4 regions of the Streptomyces sp. NPDC107521 genome follow, and region 1 is predicted to be linked to each of the others. Evidence: riboswitches for the same ligand, from Rfam matches in the RefSeq annotation. Region 1 holds a riboswitch; each other region holds the start of a gene.

Region 1 (3,590 bases):
GATGTTGTCCAGGACACTGCGGCCCACGCCGCCGGGGGCGCGGCCGACGCCGATGACGGCGACCGAGCCGGGCCGCAGGAGCCGCCGCACCGAGCGGCCCTCGGCGCGCTGCTCGCGCGCGTACTGCACGGCCAGGGAGCGGTCGGTGGGTTCGAGGTCGAACTCCAGCCGGACGACTCCGTCCTCGAAGCTGCGCTTCTGGGTGTACCCGGCGTCGGTGAACACCTTGATCATCTTGGTGTTGGCGGGCAGGACCTCGGCGGCGAAGCGGCGGATGCCGCGCTCGCGGGCGACGGCGGCGATGTGTTCGAGCAGCGCGGAGGCCACGCCCCGGCCCTGGTGGGCGTCCTGGACGAGGAAGGCGACCTCGGCCTCGTCGGCCGGGGCGGAGGCGGGCGCCCCGGCGGCGTCGATCCGGTCGTAGCGCACGGTGGCGATGAACTCGCCGCCGACGGTCGCCGCGAGCCCCACCCGGTCCACGAAGTCGTGGTGCGTGAAGCGGTGCACGTCCTTGGCGGACAGCCTCGGGTAGGGCGCGAAGAAGCGGTAGTACTTCGACTCGTCGGAGACCTGCTCGTAGAAGCTGACCAGGCGCTCGGCGTCATCGACGGTGATCGGGCGCACACGCGCGGTGCCACCGTCGCGCAGCACCACGTCGGCCTCCCAGTGGGCGGGGTACTCAGGCCGGTCGGACGAGGTCTGCATGGGCCCCAGAGTACGGCTCGCGCCCGGCGGCGGCGCGGGGCAGTCTGTCCGGAAGCGGTTCCGTCCGGGCACCCTCGACCGTATGTGAGACTGGTCTAGACAACCCTGCACACCTGAAGGGCAGCAACATGGCTGAGCGCCGCGTCAACGTCGGCTGGGCCGAGGGTCTCCACGCCCGCCCCGCCTCCATCTTCGTCCGGGCCACCACGGCCACCGGCGTCCCGGTCACGATCGCCAAGGCCGACGGCTCGCCCGTCAACGCGGCCTCCATGCTGGCGGTGCTGGGTCTGGGCGCCCAGGGCGGCGAGGAGGTCGTCCTGGCCTCCGACGCCGAGGGCGCGGACGCCGCGCTGGACCGCCTGGCGAAGCTGGTCGCCGAAGGTCTTGAGGAGCTTCCCGAGACGGTCTGAGACCGCCCCGTTCCGGTCCGCCGCGGCCGGAACGGAGGGCCCGCCCGGGTGTCCGGGCGGGCCCTTCGTCCGTCCCGGACCGGTCCGGGCCCGGTGTCCCGGCGTCCGGACCGGTGTCCGGACCGATGTCCGGAGGTGCCCGGCGGCCGGGCGGTGCGGGGCCCGGAGCCGGAGCGGGGCTCGGGACAGGCGCGGGACACGGCCGGTACGGGACGCGGCGGGCGGCGGGCTTCCGCCGGGTACCGCGCGGCGCCGGATGTCCGGGAACGCCGGAACCCCGGCCGCTCGGGCCGGGGTTCCGCGCGGCGTTCCTCGGGGGTCCGGGGGCGGGCACCGGGGGTGCCGCGGCCGGGCCGGAGGGGTCGGCCGCAGGGGTCAGAGGTTCACTCCGTGGGAGCGGAGGTAGACCAGGGGGTTGATGTCCGAGCCGTAGTCGGTGCCGGTGCGGGCCTCGAAGTGCAGGTGCGGGCCGGTCACGTTGCCGGTGTCGCCGGCCAGGCCGATCTGCTGGCCCGCCTCGACGGACTGGCCGACCGAGACGCCGATGGACAGCAGGTGCCCGTACTGCGTGTAGGTGCCGTCGTGCATCCGGATCACGACCTGGTTGCCGTACGCCCCGCCCCATCCGGCCTGGACGACGGTGCCGACGCCGACCGAGCGGACCGAGGCGCCGTTGCCGGCGTGGAAGTCGATGCCGGTGTGGGTGCCGGAGGACCAGAGGGAACTGGTCGAGCCGTAGGCGGTGGAGACGTAGGAGCCGGCGACCGGCGAGACGAAGGTGTTCAGACGCTGGCGCTCGGCCTCGCGGGCGGCGCGCTCCCTGGCCTCGCGGGCGTCCTTGGCGGCCTCGGCCGCGGCGGCGGCGCGCTCGCGGGCGATCTCCTGCGCGGCGACCCGGGCGGCGGCGTCGTCGGCGGCGCCGCGCTGGGCGTCGGCCTGCGCGTCGATCTCGTCGGCTATGGAACCGCCGATGGTGACGACCGGCGTCAGTCCGCTCTGCTCGGCCTCGGTCTCGGCCGCGGCGGCCGGTCCGGCGAGGGCTCCGGCGACTCCGCCCGCGGTGGCGGTGAGGGCCGCGACGCTCGCGGCACGGGCGGTGGTGCGGTGCATCCGGCCGGGGCGGCGGTGCTTCCCGGAGGCGTGCGTGAACGCCATGTGGCGACGGTTTCCTTTCCTTCCCTCTCGCCTACCGGGTTAGCTGACGGGTTCGGAGCAGGAAGGTCTCCTACGGACTCCCCCGCTGGGCGCGGGCATCCGATTCACCCCTGGGACGTGTGCCCCTCCGGCCGCGGGCGGCGGCCGGAAGACGGGTCCCCGGCTCCCCCGGCTCGCGCCGTACGGGGACTCGGCGATGACTGTCCGGTGCCGCGGATGCGGCGCACTGCGTGACGTACAGCCGGGACGACGCTAAGCGGGGGCGCCTTCACTCCTCAAACACAACCTGGTTTTTGTGCCGTATCCCACAGTGCAGACGGGTGGTCATTCCCTCAATTCGGGCATACGGCGGCCCCGGTGACGCCTCCGCCACCGGGGCCGCCGCGTGCCGGGCGGACCCTACTCGGCCGCCACGACGGTGACCTCGCCGATGCCGAGGGCCTCCACGGGCTCCCTGATCACGGACGCGTCCCCGACGAGGACCGTCACCACGCGGTCCACCGGGAAGGCGTTCACGACCGCCGCCGTGGCCTCCACCGTGCCGGTGGCCGCGAGTTGGCGGTACAGGGCGGCCTGGTAGTCGTCGGGCAGGTGCTGCTCGACCTGGTCGGCCAGGGTGCTCGCGACGGCCGCCGCCGTCTCGTACTTGAGCGGGGCCACGCCCACCAGGTTCTGCACGGCCACATCGCGCTCGGCGTCGGTCAGACCGCCCTCGGCCAGGGTCCGCAGCACCGTCCACAGGTCCGCCAGGGCGGGGCCGGTGTTGGGGGTGTCCACAGAACCACTGATGGCCAGCATGGCGGCGCCGCTGCCGTCGGGGGCGGAGCGCAGCACCTGGGAGAAGGCGCGGACGCCGTAGGTGTAGCCCTTCTCCTCCCGCAGGACCCGGTCCAGCCGGGAGGTGAGGGTGCCGCCCAGGCAGTAGGTGCCGAGCACCTGGGCGGGCCACACCCGGTCGTGCCGGTCGGCGCCGATACGGCCGATCAGGAGCTGCGTCTGGACGGCGCCCTGACGGTGCACGATGACGACGCGGCCCCGGTCGTCGGCGGTCACCGGCGGCACCGGGCGCGGCGCGGCGGCCGAGCCGGTCCACGCGCCGAGGGTGTCGGCGAGCAGCGCGTCGAGGTCGAGACCGGTCAGGTCGCCGACGACCACGGCGGTGGCGGTGGCCGGGCGCACGTGCTTCTCGTAGAAGGCGCGGACGGCCGCCGAGTCGATGGCGGCGACCGTCTCCTCGGTGCCCTGGCGCGGGCGCGACATGCGCGCGTCGGCCGGGAACAGCTCCTTGGACAGCTCCTTGGCGGCGCGCCGGGTCGGGTT
Region 2 (3,590 bases), on a different contig from region 1:
CGCACCCTGCGTCCGGCTGATCCTCGACGCCGGGGTGCGCCGGGTGGTCACGGCCTGGCGCGAGCCCGACACCTTCGTTTCCGGGGCCGACGGCAGCGGGGCGCTGGCCGCCGCGGGCGCCGTCGTGGTCGTCCTGCCGGAGTACGCCGAGCGGGCCGCCGCGCCGAACCGGCACCTGACGGCCCCCTGAACCCCGGCGCCCCCGCCCCCGCGTTCCGGTTCCCCGGGCCCGGCGTCCCGGCGCCCGCCGTCCGGCTCCAGGGACGGGGCGGGGCGGAGGTGACGGCCGGGGCGCGCGGGACACGGGAAACGTGTGTGCGCGGTGGTCCCGCGATGGCGTACACTGGTCACACAACGACGCGGGGTGGAGCAGCTCGGTAGCTCGCTGGGCTCATAACCCAGAGGTCGCAGGTTCAAATCCTGTCCCCGCTACTGAAGGCCGGAGGCCGGAATCCGAAAGGGTTCCGGCCTCCGGTGCGTTTCCCGGCTCCCCGGCTCCCCGGCTCCCCGGCTCCCCGGCGTTCCGTTTCCAATCTGCCCCCGCCCCCGCCCCCGCCCCCGCCCTCCCGTCCGGTGGCCGTCCGGCCGTCATCCGATCGGCGCGCACCGCTCGCCCGCCGCCCCCGCCCCGGGAAACCTGGGACCCGGACGGCGACACCGGCACGGACGTGCGGGGCGGGTGGCGGGAGACGAGTGGTGCGGCCAGGTGACATGGGCGACGAGGAACCGGACGGCCGGTCCCCCGACGGACCGCCCCCCGGCCCGCCCGCGCCCGCCCGCCCCCGCTCCGGCGCGTCGACCGGCCGGCCGGAAATCCGGCGCGGTCGCGGCCCTCACCGCGGTCACGGCAGCCACGACGAGGGACCCGGCCCGCTGCGCCTGCCCGCCCCCCGGCGGGGTCCCCCCGTCGGCAACCGGCTGGTCCGCCTGCTGCCGCCGCTGCTGATCCTCGTCGCGATCGTCTACGACTCCCTCACCCCGCGGTACTTCACCGCCGGGCCCCTCTACACCGCCGCCCCGCTGGTCGCCGCGCCCCTCTACTCGCGGCGCGGCACCGTCCTCACCGCGGCGGCCGTGATCGCCTCCGTCAGCCTGCTGCAACTGACCAAGGGCGTGCTCCACAGCGTCGACTCCCTCACCGAGCTGTTCACCATCGCGACCGTCGCCGTCCTCGCCGTCCTGGTCAACACCTCCGTCCGCCGCACCGACGAGCGGCTCGCCTCCACCCGTGAGATCGCGGAGGCCGCCCAGCGCGCCGTGCTGCCCCGGCCCCCGGAGCGGATCGGCGGCTTCGAGATCGCCGCCCGCTACGAGGCCGCCCAGGCAGGCGCCTTCATCGGCGGCGACCTCTACGCCGTGCAGGACAGCGCGCGCGGCGTCCGGCTCCTCGTCGGCGACGTGCGCGGCAAGGGCATGGGCGCCGTCGCGGCCGTCGCGGTGGTCATCGGCGCGTTCCGGGAGGCCGCCGAGCAGGAGGCGACCCTGGAGGCGGTCGCGCAGCGGCTGGAACGGGCGCTCGCCCGCGAGGGCACCCGGCGCGACGGTCTGGACGACTTCGAGGGCTTCACCACCGCCGTCCTCGCGGAACTCCCGCACGGCGACGGCGCCGTCCGGGTCGTCAACCGGGGCCACCCCCCGCCGCTGATGCTGTACGCCGACGGCACCGTGCGCCCGCTGCCCGCGCGGGAGGCCGCGCTGCCGCTCGGCATGGGGGAGCTGGGGGTGTGGCCGGACCGCGCCGAGGAGGCCGGTTTCCCCGCCGGGGCCACCCTGCTGCTCCACACCGACGGGCTGTCCGAGGCGCGCGACGCCCGCGGGGTCTTCTACGACCCCGAGGCACGGCTGCGGGGCAACCGCTTCGCCTACCCGGCGGACCTGCTCGACGCCCTGGCCGAGGATGTGCGCCGGTACTCCGGCGGGGGCATGGCCGACGACATGGCGCTGCTCGCCGTCCACCGTCCCGGAGGCCGTCACGGACGGTGAGAGAGCGACCGCCCTCCGCATAACAACTGACACACCATCAGGACGGTGTGAGGTGAAGAAGTGGTGCCCGGAGCGCCGGGCGCGGGGCCAACTCGCCCCGTTTTCGCCTGCCGTAGTGCTTTGGATCACCCCCGAATCGTTAATGATCAAGCGGAGCGGCTTGGAATACCCGGCTCTCGTCTATTAACGTTCGATAACGCAGCGCGGTCGTCCCAGCCGTCACAGAAGGCGGCTCCGCGCGCACATGCCGAATCCCGCGAGGGAACCGGGGAACCACCACCTTGGGGTGAATCGGGCGCACGCCGCCATGGCGACATGGCCGAAAACCGCCCGTAGGAGACCTTCCTGCTCCGAACCCGTCAGCTAACCCGGTAGGCGGAAGGAAGGAAAGGAGCACGCCCACGTGGCGTCCAACCGGCCTGTCCCCGAGGCCCCGTTCGCACCCTCCGGCCATGGCGTCGACGACACCTTCGGCCACGGAGTCCCCCGCCCCGAAGAGGGTCCCTGGGAGGAATGGAACCCCACCGCGGAGTCCGTCCGCCCCGTGCGCGGCCGGCACCGCGTCGCCAAGCAGCGCGGCGGGCTCGCCCGCAGCTCCACCGTCCTCGGCGTCGGCGTCATCGCGGCCGTCGGAGCGGGCGGCATGGCCAGCGCGCAGACCGGCAAGCCGCCGGTCTCGATCTCCCTGCCGGACCTGCCCAGCCTGTCGAAGGTCGGCGCGCTGGTCGCCGGCGACGAGAAGCCCTCCGGTCCCGAGACCGCGGCCACCCCGCTCAGCGCCGTCGGCGTCACCACCGCCGACACCGCCCAGGGCACCGCCGACGCCGGTGAGGCGCTGCGGACCCGGATCCTGGAGCAGGCCGAGCAGCAGCAGGTCCAGGTGGAGAACAAGGCCGCCGAGAAGGCCAGGGAAGCCGCCGTGAAGCAGGCCGCCGAAGCCGCGCAGGCCGCCGCCGACAAGGCCGCCGAGGCGAAGAAGGAGGCGGAGGCCAAGGCCGCCGCCGAGAAGGCCCGCGCCGAGGAGGAGGCCCGCGAGAAGGCCGAGGCCGAGCGGCTCGCCGAGCTGGCCCGGCAGTACACGCTGCCGACCTCCTCCTACACGCTCACCTCCACCTTCGGCCAGGCCGGCAGCATGTGGACCTCCGGCCACCACACCGGGCTCGACTTCGCCGCCCCCACCGGCACCCTCGTCAAGGCCGTCCACACCGGCACCATCACCGAGGCGGGCTGGGCGGGCGCCTACGGCTACCGCACCGTCCTCACCCTGGAGGACGGCACCGAGCTCTGGTACTGCCACCAGTCGTCGATCAGCGTCGGCGTCGGCCAGCAGGTCAACACCGGCGACGTCATCGGCCGCGTGGGCGCCACCGGCAACGTCACCGGCCCGCACCTGCACTTCGAGGTCCACCCCGGCGGCTCCGCGAGCGGCGTCGACCCGGCGGCCTGGCTGCGCGGCAAGGGCCTCGGCCTCTGACACCACCGCGGCGGACCCGCGGTACGGCGGCGCGCCCGCGTCCCGCGCGGGACACGGGCGGTGCCCGCCGGGCGGCCGTGCCGACGAGCGGTCGTGTCCGCGGTACCGCCGCCGTGTCCGCGTACCGCCGCGC
Region 3 (3,590 bases), on a different contig from region 1:
GACCTTCACCAGCAGGGCGTTGGCGATGCCCTCGTCGATACCGCGCGCCAGACGCTCGGGGTTGGTGACGAACAGGTCGTCACCGACGAGCTGGACCTGGTCACCGAGCTTGTCGGTGATGGTCTTCCAGCCCTCCCAGTCGTCCTCGAACAGCGGGTCCTCGATGGACACGAGCGGGTACGCGTCGACGAGCTCCGCGTAGTACTCGGTCATCTCGGCGGCGGTGCGCTCCTTGCCCTCGAAGGTGTAGGAGCCGTCCTTGTAGAACTCGGACGCGGCGACGTCCAGCGCGAGCGCGATCTGCTCGCCCGGGATGTAGCCGGCCTCCTTGACGGCCTCCAGGATGAGGTCGAGGGCCTCGCGGTTGGAGCCCAGGTTCGGGGCGAAGCCGCCCTCGTCGCCGAGACCGGTGGCCAGGCCCTTCTTCTTCAGGACCTTCTTGAGGGTGTGGTAGACCTCGGTGCCCCAGCGCAGCGCCTCGGAGAAGGACTCCGCGCCGATCGGCGCGATCATGAACTCCTGGATGTCCACGTTGGAGTCGGCGTGCGAGCCGCCGTTCAGGATGTTCATCATCGGCACCGGCAGCAGGTGCGCGTTGGGTCCGCCCAGGTAGCGGAACAGGGGCAGGTCGCTGGCCTCGGAGGCGGCGTGGGCGACGGCGAGGGAGACGCCGAGGATGGCGTTGGCGCCGAGCGAGCCCTTGTTGTCGGTGGCGTCCAGGTCGAACATGGCCTGGTCGATCAGGCGCTGCTCGGTGGCGTCGTAGCCGACCAGCTCCGGGCCGATCTGCTCGATGACCGCGAGCACGGCCTTCTCGACGCCCTTGCCCAGGTAGCGGCCGGGGTCCCCGTCGCGCAGCTCGATGGCCTCGAAGGCGCCGGTGGAGGCGCCGGACGGCACGGCGGCACGACCCGTGCTGCCGTCGTCGAGGCCGACCTCGACCTCGACCGTGGGGTTGCCTCGGGAGTCCAGGATTTCCCGGGCTACGACGACGTCGATGGACGGCACGAGCATCTCCTTCTTGGGGTGTGACGCGGGCGGCCGGGCCGCGATGGCTTGGCGGTCCGTTCCGTGTTGCTCTGCGGGATGAGCCTAACCGGCTCCGGGCGATCGGTCGGCCTTCGGCCCACCCCGTGGACAGAACCGGCGGGAAATTGTTTCCGAACGGAACAAAACGGTTCGGGGAAACCGGGGCGCGGGCCGGACGGGGCGCGGGGCGGGGTCCCGGCCCGGCGCGCGGGCGCGAAAAAACCCGCCCCGGTGCGTACGGGGGAACACGCACCGGGGCGGGGGCCGGGGGGAGCGGCGGCCTACTTGAGGTGGAGCTGCTGGCCCGGGTAGATCAGGTCGGCGTCCTCGACGATGTCGCCGTTGAGCTTGAAGAGCTTCGCCCAGCCGCCCTTGACGCCGTGGTCGGCGGCGATGGAGCTGAGGGTGTCGCCCGCGACGACCCGGTACTCGCCGTCGCCCTTCTTGACCTTCTTGCCGGTCGGGGTGGTGACGGTCTTCTTGGCGGCCGGACGCTCGGCGGAGCGGGTCGACCTCTGCTCGGCGGAGCGGTCCGAGGTGCCCTGGGAGCGCTGCGGGGCGCTCTGGGAGGTGCCGGTGCTCTGCTTCTGGGTGCTCTGCTTCTGGGTGTTCTGCGAGGAGCCGGTGCCCTGCTGCTGGGTGCTCTGCGAGGAGCCGCCCTGGCTCTGCGGGGCGGTGGAGCCGCCGCCGGTGTACGCGGCACGGGACAGGCCGACACCGCAGACCGGCCAGGCGCCCTTGCCCTGGCCCGCGAGCACCTTCTCGGCGATCTCTATCTGCTGCGCCTTGCTCGCCTGGTTGGCGGTGGCGGCGTACTGCGTACCGCCGTAGGCGGCCCAGGTGGAGGCGGAGAACTGCAGACCGCCGTAGTAGCCGTTGCCGGTGTTGATGGACCAGTTGCCGCCGGACTCGCAGCGGGCGACGGCGTCCCACTCGGCGGCGGTGGCGGCGGAGGCGTTGCCGGCCGCCATCAGCGGGGCGGCGACAGCGGCGCCGGTGACGCCGGCGACGGCGATGACGCGGGTGGCCTTGGACGGGCGACGGTGCTTGCCCTTGCCGGAAAACAGCATGGTTGATCCCCTCACCGACGCCTGCGAGGTGAGCTGTCGGGTTCGGGCCGGTTGAGTTGCCCGGCCGGGTTCCTCACGGAACTCGGCTCCACCCCTAGCCGCTCCGGCTCAACTGCCCGGTGCGGCGACTTACCTTGGGTCCCCCGCTCCTGCCTGCGGCGCTTGACGCGACGACTGTTCCCGGAGGGCCGCTGGCAGGATTCGGCGTTGCGGCAACCGGGGCCCGCGATGGCGAGCGACCCTGACCGTAGCCACGCGCTCCGCGGATTTTCAAAGACGATCACGGCTTATGAGACCTATATCTCACGAGATCCAAAACGGACATACAGCCGCGAACCATGACGTGAACTAGCCCTGCCCGGGCTCCGATTCACCGCCGACGGCAAGCTCCTGACCGGGCAGGATGTAGTCCGGGTCGGCGCCCACGACGTCCTTGTTCTCCTCATAGAGGGAGGACCATCCGCCGTCGACCCCGAGGGAGTCCGCGATGCCCCACAGACTGTCGCCCGGACGGACGGTGTAGGAGCCGTCCACGGCGTCCCGGGCGGCGCTCCCGCCGCGCGAGGCGTGACGGCCGGAGGAGCCGTCGGCGCGGCCGTCCGCCGCGCCCTCGTCGGCGCTGCCGCCGCGGTGCCGCCCACCGCCGGCCGCCTCCTCACCGGCGGAGCCCGAAGCACCCCCACCGGAGCCGGACTTGTCCGATTCACCGGACTCGACCGCATTCGACCCGCGGTCGTCCGTCCCCTCGGAGGCGCCGGTGCCTTCGGAGCCGCCGGCGCCGGACGCGGAGTCCCGCGCCGCCCCGGGATCGGACGAGGCGCCGGAATCAGGCGTTTCGTCCCGGTCATCGGCCGACGTCCCGTCAGAGGCCGCCGACGGGGAGGGCGACCCGCTCTCCCGCCCGGACGGCGCCGGGTCCTTCCCGCCGGACCGCCCGGACGACCCGGGCGTGTCGGAGGCGCCGGGAGAGGCGGAGGAGCCGGGGTCGGCGGAGGCGTCGGAGCCGGCGTCCTCCGCACGGTCCGCCCCGGAGGCGTCCGAATCCTGGGACCCGCCCTCGTCCCGGGACTCGCCCCGGGACTTCCCGTCCTTGTCCGTCCCCTCCTCCGAGGACCCGCCCTTGCCGAGGCCCGCCTGCGGGCCGCAGGTCGGCCAGGCGGCGACGCCCCGGTCCGCGAGCAGCTTCTCGGCCACTCTGATCTGCTGGGCGCGGCTGGCCTGGTCGGGGCTGGGCGCGTACTGCGTACCGCCGTAGCCCTCCCAGTCCTCCTGGGAGAGCTGGAGACCGCCGTAGTACCCGTTGCCGCCGTTCTGGCTCCATGCGCCGCCGGTCTCGCACTCCGCGACCCGGTCCCAGTTCGCGCCGTCGGCCGCGTGGGCGCCGGTGGCGCCGAGCAGCGGGAGGGCGATGGCGGAGCCGGTCACTCCGGCCGCGACGACGAGGGCCGGGGCCTGGCGGGGGCGACGGTGACGACCGTTCCCGGAAAGCAT
Region 4 (3,590 bases), on a different contig from region 1:
CGACTTGCCGAGGAACGGGCCCAGGGGCACGTACTCCCATGCCTGGATGTCGCGCGCGGACCAGTCGTTGAGCAGGCACAGCCCGAAGACGTGCTCGCGGAAGCCGGTGAGCGGCACCGGGTGCCCCATGTCGGAGGGCACGCCGACCACGAAGCCGACCTCGGCCTCGATGTCGAGGCGCACGGACGGGCCGAAGACCGGCGCGGCGTCGGCGGGCGCCTTGCGCTGGCCGGAGGGCCGCACGACGTCCGTGCCGGAGACCACGACGGTGCCGGAGCGGCCGTGGTAGCCGATCGGGAGGTGCTTCCAGTTCGGGGTGAGGGGGTCGGAGCCGGGGCGGAAGATCCGGCCGACGTTGTGGGCATGGTTCTCGGAGGCGTAGAAGTCGACGTAGTCGGCCACCTCGAAGGGGAGGTGCAGGGTCACCGAGGACAGCGGGTGGAACAGCGGCTCCACGGTCTCGCGGTGGGAGGGCACCGTCAGCCAGGCGGTCACCGCGCGCCGTACGTCGGACCAGGCGGTGCGGCCCGCGGCCAGCAGCGGGTTCAGGGTCGGCCGGTCGAGCAGGGAGGCGTACGGGGAGCCGAGGGCCCGGGCCGCCGCGCCGGCGTCGAGGACGTGGTCACCGAGCCGGACGCCCACCGTCCGGTCCCGCGTGCCGGGGATCGAGAACACGCCGTAGGGAAGGTTGTGAGGACCGAAGGGGTCGCCCTCGGGGAGGTCGAAGGGGGGCATCGGGTTCGCCGCCTCGCTTTCGTGCTCGCCATGCGCGTCAGCCGCGCCGTGTGCGCCGGTCGGCCGCGTGATCCGCGGCCGGGCCACACGTTACGGCGGGGACACCGGTCTTGGGCAGGGGCACCGGCCGCGGTGCCCCTGCCCGGCGGTCCGGGCGGGCGGCGGGAACCGGCCCCGTGGCGGGTGTTTTCCCGCCCGTACGGCGGAGGGGGAGCCGGCGCGGGGCGCCGTCCGTATGCTCGGGCCCATGGGCCGTCCCGCGTACGCACTCGTCGCCACCGACCTCGACGGCACCCTGCTCCGCGGCGACGACACCCTCTCGGCGCGGACGCGGGCGGCGCTCGGCCGGGCGGAGCGGGCGGGCGCGCGGCACCTGGTGGTGACCGGACGGCCGGTGCCCCGGGTACGGCCGCTGCTGGCGGAGCTGGGCGCGACGGGGCTCGCGGTGTGCGGACAGGGCGCGCAGGTCTACGACGCGGGGGCGCGCCGGATGCTCTGGTCCCTCGCCCTGGACCGGGAGACGGCGGAGGCCGCGCTCGGCAAGATCGAGGCGGAGACCGGGCCGGTGCACGCGGCCGTCGACCAGGACGGCACGGACGGGGAGACGCTCGTCGAGCCGGGCTTCGTGATGCCGCACCCCACGTTGCCGGCCCGGCGGGTGGGGCGGCGCGAGGAGCTGTGGCGGACGCCGGTCAGCAAGGTGCTGCTGCGCCACCCCGGGCTGTCCGACGACGCGCTGGCGGCGGCGGCCCGTGCGGCGGTGGGCCCGCTGGTGACGGTGGTGGTGTCGGGGCCGGGCACGGTGGAGCTCCAGCCGCCCGGCGTGACCAAGGCGACCGGGCTGGCGCTGGCCGCCGGGCGGCTGGGGGTGGACGGGGAGCGGACCATCGCCTTCGGGGACATGCCCAACGACGTCCCGATGTTCCGCTGGGCGGGCCACGGCGTCGCCATGGCGGGCGCGCACCCCGAACTGAGGGCGGTGGCCGACGAGGTCACCCTGACGAACGAGGACGACGGCGTCGCCGTCGTCCTCGACCGGATCTTCGGGGCCGTCCGCCGGGGCGGACGGGGCGCGGGGCGCCGGATCAGTACGCGCTGAAGACGTTGTCGATCGAGCCGTACCGGTCGGCCGCGTAGTTGCAGGCGGCGGTGATGTTGGCGACCGGGTCGTAGGGGTCCCAGGAGGTGCCGGCCACGTGGTAGGCGCGGAAGGTCGGGTCGATCACCTGGAGCAGGCCCTTGGACGGGGTGCCGTTGACGGCGTTGACGTCCCAGTTGTTGATGGCGTACGGGTTGCCGGACGACTCGCGCATCACGTTGCGGTGGATGCCGTCGTAGGAACCGGGGATGCCCTGCTGCGCCATGATCGCGAGGGACTGCCGGATCCAGCCGTCGAGGGTGTCCGGGTAGGCCGTCGAGGCGGCGGCGGTGGTGGTCGTGGCGGCCGAGGCGCCGGTGGCGCCGAGGAGCGGCAGGGCGAGCACGGCGGCGCCGGTTCCGGCGACGGCGATCCGGCGGGCCAGGCGGGCGGTGCGGGCAGGACGGTGCTGACCGATGGCAGGCATGGGTGATCCCTCTCCTGACGCCTGCGAGGTGAGCTGTCGGGTTCGGGCGGGGAGGTGCCCGGCCGTGCCCTGACGGGCGCGGCTTCACCCCTAGCCGTTCCGGTGGGTCCGGTGCGGCGACTTACCTTGGGTCCCCCGCTCCTGCCCGCGAGTGTGTCGAATGGATGACTGTCGGTCCGGCGGTGGCAGGATTCGGCGTCCGCCCGACAGGCCGGGAACGTATGCGAGAGCACATGTCGGGAACAAGTGCGGGAATCACCCGACGTACCTGTTGACCTTGATCGGTACGGTTTGGGGTGCTTGATCCTTTGCGGTCGCGACCGGCCAACTGGCCTACGGGGCAACGGGCCCCCGCCGGGCGGGGCGCGGGGGCCCGGCGGCGGTGGACGGTGCGGTGGAGTGAGCCAACTCACGGAGGCGGCCAAGGGTGGCAAATCGGGCATTCAGTCCAACTGTGAATTAATCGGCTCCGGTTGGGGGCGCCCCCGGTGTGCGGCCGCTCCGGCGGGACGGGGGGCGTGCCGGGCGGGTGACGTTCTGGCGGTGCGCGCCGTTGGGTGGGGTGATGGGATCTTCGGTGGCGGCCCGGGGTGCGCCGCGCGCCGGGCCGCGCCCCGGATGTCCGGTCATGGCGGGCGACATTTGCCGATATCACTTGATCAAAAACATACCGTGCGCGATCCCCTACGGACCGGTGTCTTGCGGTGGGCGCTAGCGGTGATCGAAACATGACCGGATACGCTGACTTGAGTGGTGGCAGCGACCTATCGACAAACCAGATAGACAGCAGCAGACAGGAGACCCCTCGTGACCGTCGTCGGGCCGTTCGGGCTGAGCGTGCGGGACCAGGCTCTGGAAGCCGATGTCCAGACCGGGCTGGCGGCCGTCGAGGAAGGGTTGCTTGAGGCAACCAAGAGTGAGGTCCCGTTCATCACGGAAGCCGCCCAGCACCTCGTGCGGGCCGGCGGCAAGCGGTTCCGACCGCTGCTCGTCATGCTCGCCGCCCAGTTCGGCGACCCCTACGCCCCCGGCGTCGTGCCCTCGGCCGTGGTCGTGGAGCTGACCCACCTCGCCACGCTCTACCACGACGACGTGATGGACGAGGCCGCCGTGCGGCGCGGGGTGGCCAGCGCCAACACCCGCTGGGACAACTCGGTCGCGGTCCTCACCGGCGACTTCCTGTTCGCCCGTGCCTCCCAGATCCTCGCCGACCTCGGGCCGGAGGCGGTCCGGGTGCAGGCCCTCGCCTTCGAGCGGCTGGTCACCGGCCAGATCCTGGAGACGGCGGGA

Evidence for each region. Region 1 has a riboswitch for cyclic di-AMP ahead of ACZ7LB_RS14370 (M23 family metallopeptidase). Riboswitches for the same ligand answer to the same signal wherever they lie in the genome.
Region 2: another riboswitch for cyclic di-AMP. It lies ahead of ACZ7LB_RS30115 (M23 family metallopeptidase); the one in region 1 lies ahead of ACZ7LB_RS14370 (M23 family metallopeptidase).
Region 3: another riboswitch for cyclic di-AMP. It lies ahead of ACZ7LB_RS25310 (transglycosylase family protein); the one in region 1 lies ahead of ACZ7LB_RS14370 (M23 family metallopeptidase).
Region 4: another riboswitch for cyclic di-AMP. It lies ahead of ACZ7LB_RS24100 (transglycosylase SLT domain-containing protein); the one in region 1 lies ahead of ACZ7LB_RS14370 (M23 family metallopeptidase).

What each region holds. Positions count from the first base shown of each region.
Region 1 is NZ_JBVKAT010000008.1:55,322-58,911, forward strand. Features, by position in the region: gene ACZ7LB_RS14360 (bifunctional acetate--CoA ligase family protein/GNAT family N-acetyltransferase) at 1-705, opposite strand, end outside; gene ACZ7LB_RS14365 (HPr family phosphocarrier protein) at 834-1,115, shown strand; gene ACZ7LB_RS14370 (M23 family metallopeptidase) at 1,491-2,270, opposite strand; cyclic di-AMP (ydaO/yuaA leader) riboswitch at 2,284-2,476, opposite strand; gene ACZ7LB_RS14375 (M16 family metallopeptidase) at 2,670-3,590, opposite strand, start outside.
Region 2 is NZ_JBVKAT010000030.1:19,991-23,580, reverse strand. Features, by position in the region: gene ACZ7LB_RS30130 (dihydrofolate reductase family protein) at 1-190, shown strand, start outside; tRNA gene ACZ7LB_RS30125 (tRNA-Met) at 359-432, shown strand; gene ACZ7LB_RS30120 (PP2C family protein-serine/threonine phosphatase) at 712-1,983, shown strand; cyclic di-AMP (ydaO/yuaA leader) riboswitch at 2,219-2,376, shown strand; gene ACZ7LB_RS30115 (M23 family metallopeptidase) at 2,387-3,457, shown strand.
Region 3 is NZ_JBVKAT010000019.1:134,975-138,564, reverse strand. Features, by position in the region: gene eno (phosphopyruvate hydratase) at 1-1,008, opposite strand, end outside; gene ACZ7LB_RS25310 (transglycosylase family protein) at 1,311-2,099, opposite strand; cyclic di-AMP (ydaO/yuaA leader) riboswitch at 2,103-2,270, opposite strand; gene ACZ7LB_RS25305 (transglycosylase family protein) at 2,448-3,590, opposite strand.
Region 4 is NZ_JBVKAT010000018.1:5,586-9,175, reverse strand. Features, by position in the region: gene fahA (fumarylacetoacetase) at 1-735, opposite strand, end outside; gene ACZ7LB_RS24105 (HAD family hydrolase) at 983-1,834, shown strand; gene ACZ7LB_RS24100 (transglycosylase SLT domain-containing protein) at 1,821-2,300, opposite strand; cyclic di-AMP (ydaO/yuaA leader) riboswitch at 2,304-2,469, opposite strand; gene ACZ7LB_RS24095 (polyprenyl synthetase family protein) at 3,108-3,590, shown strand, end outside.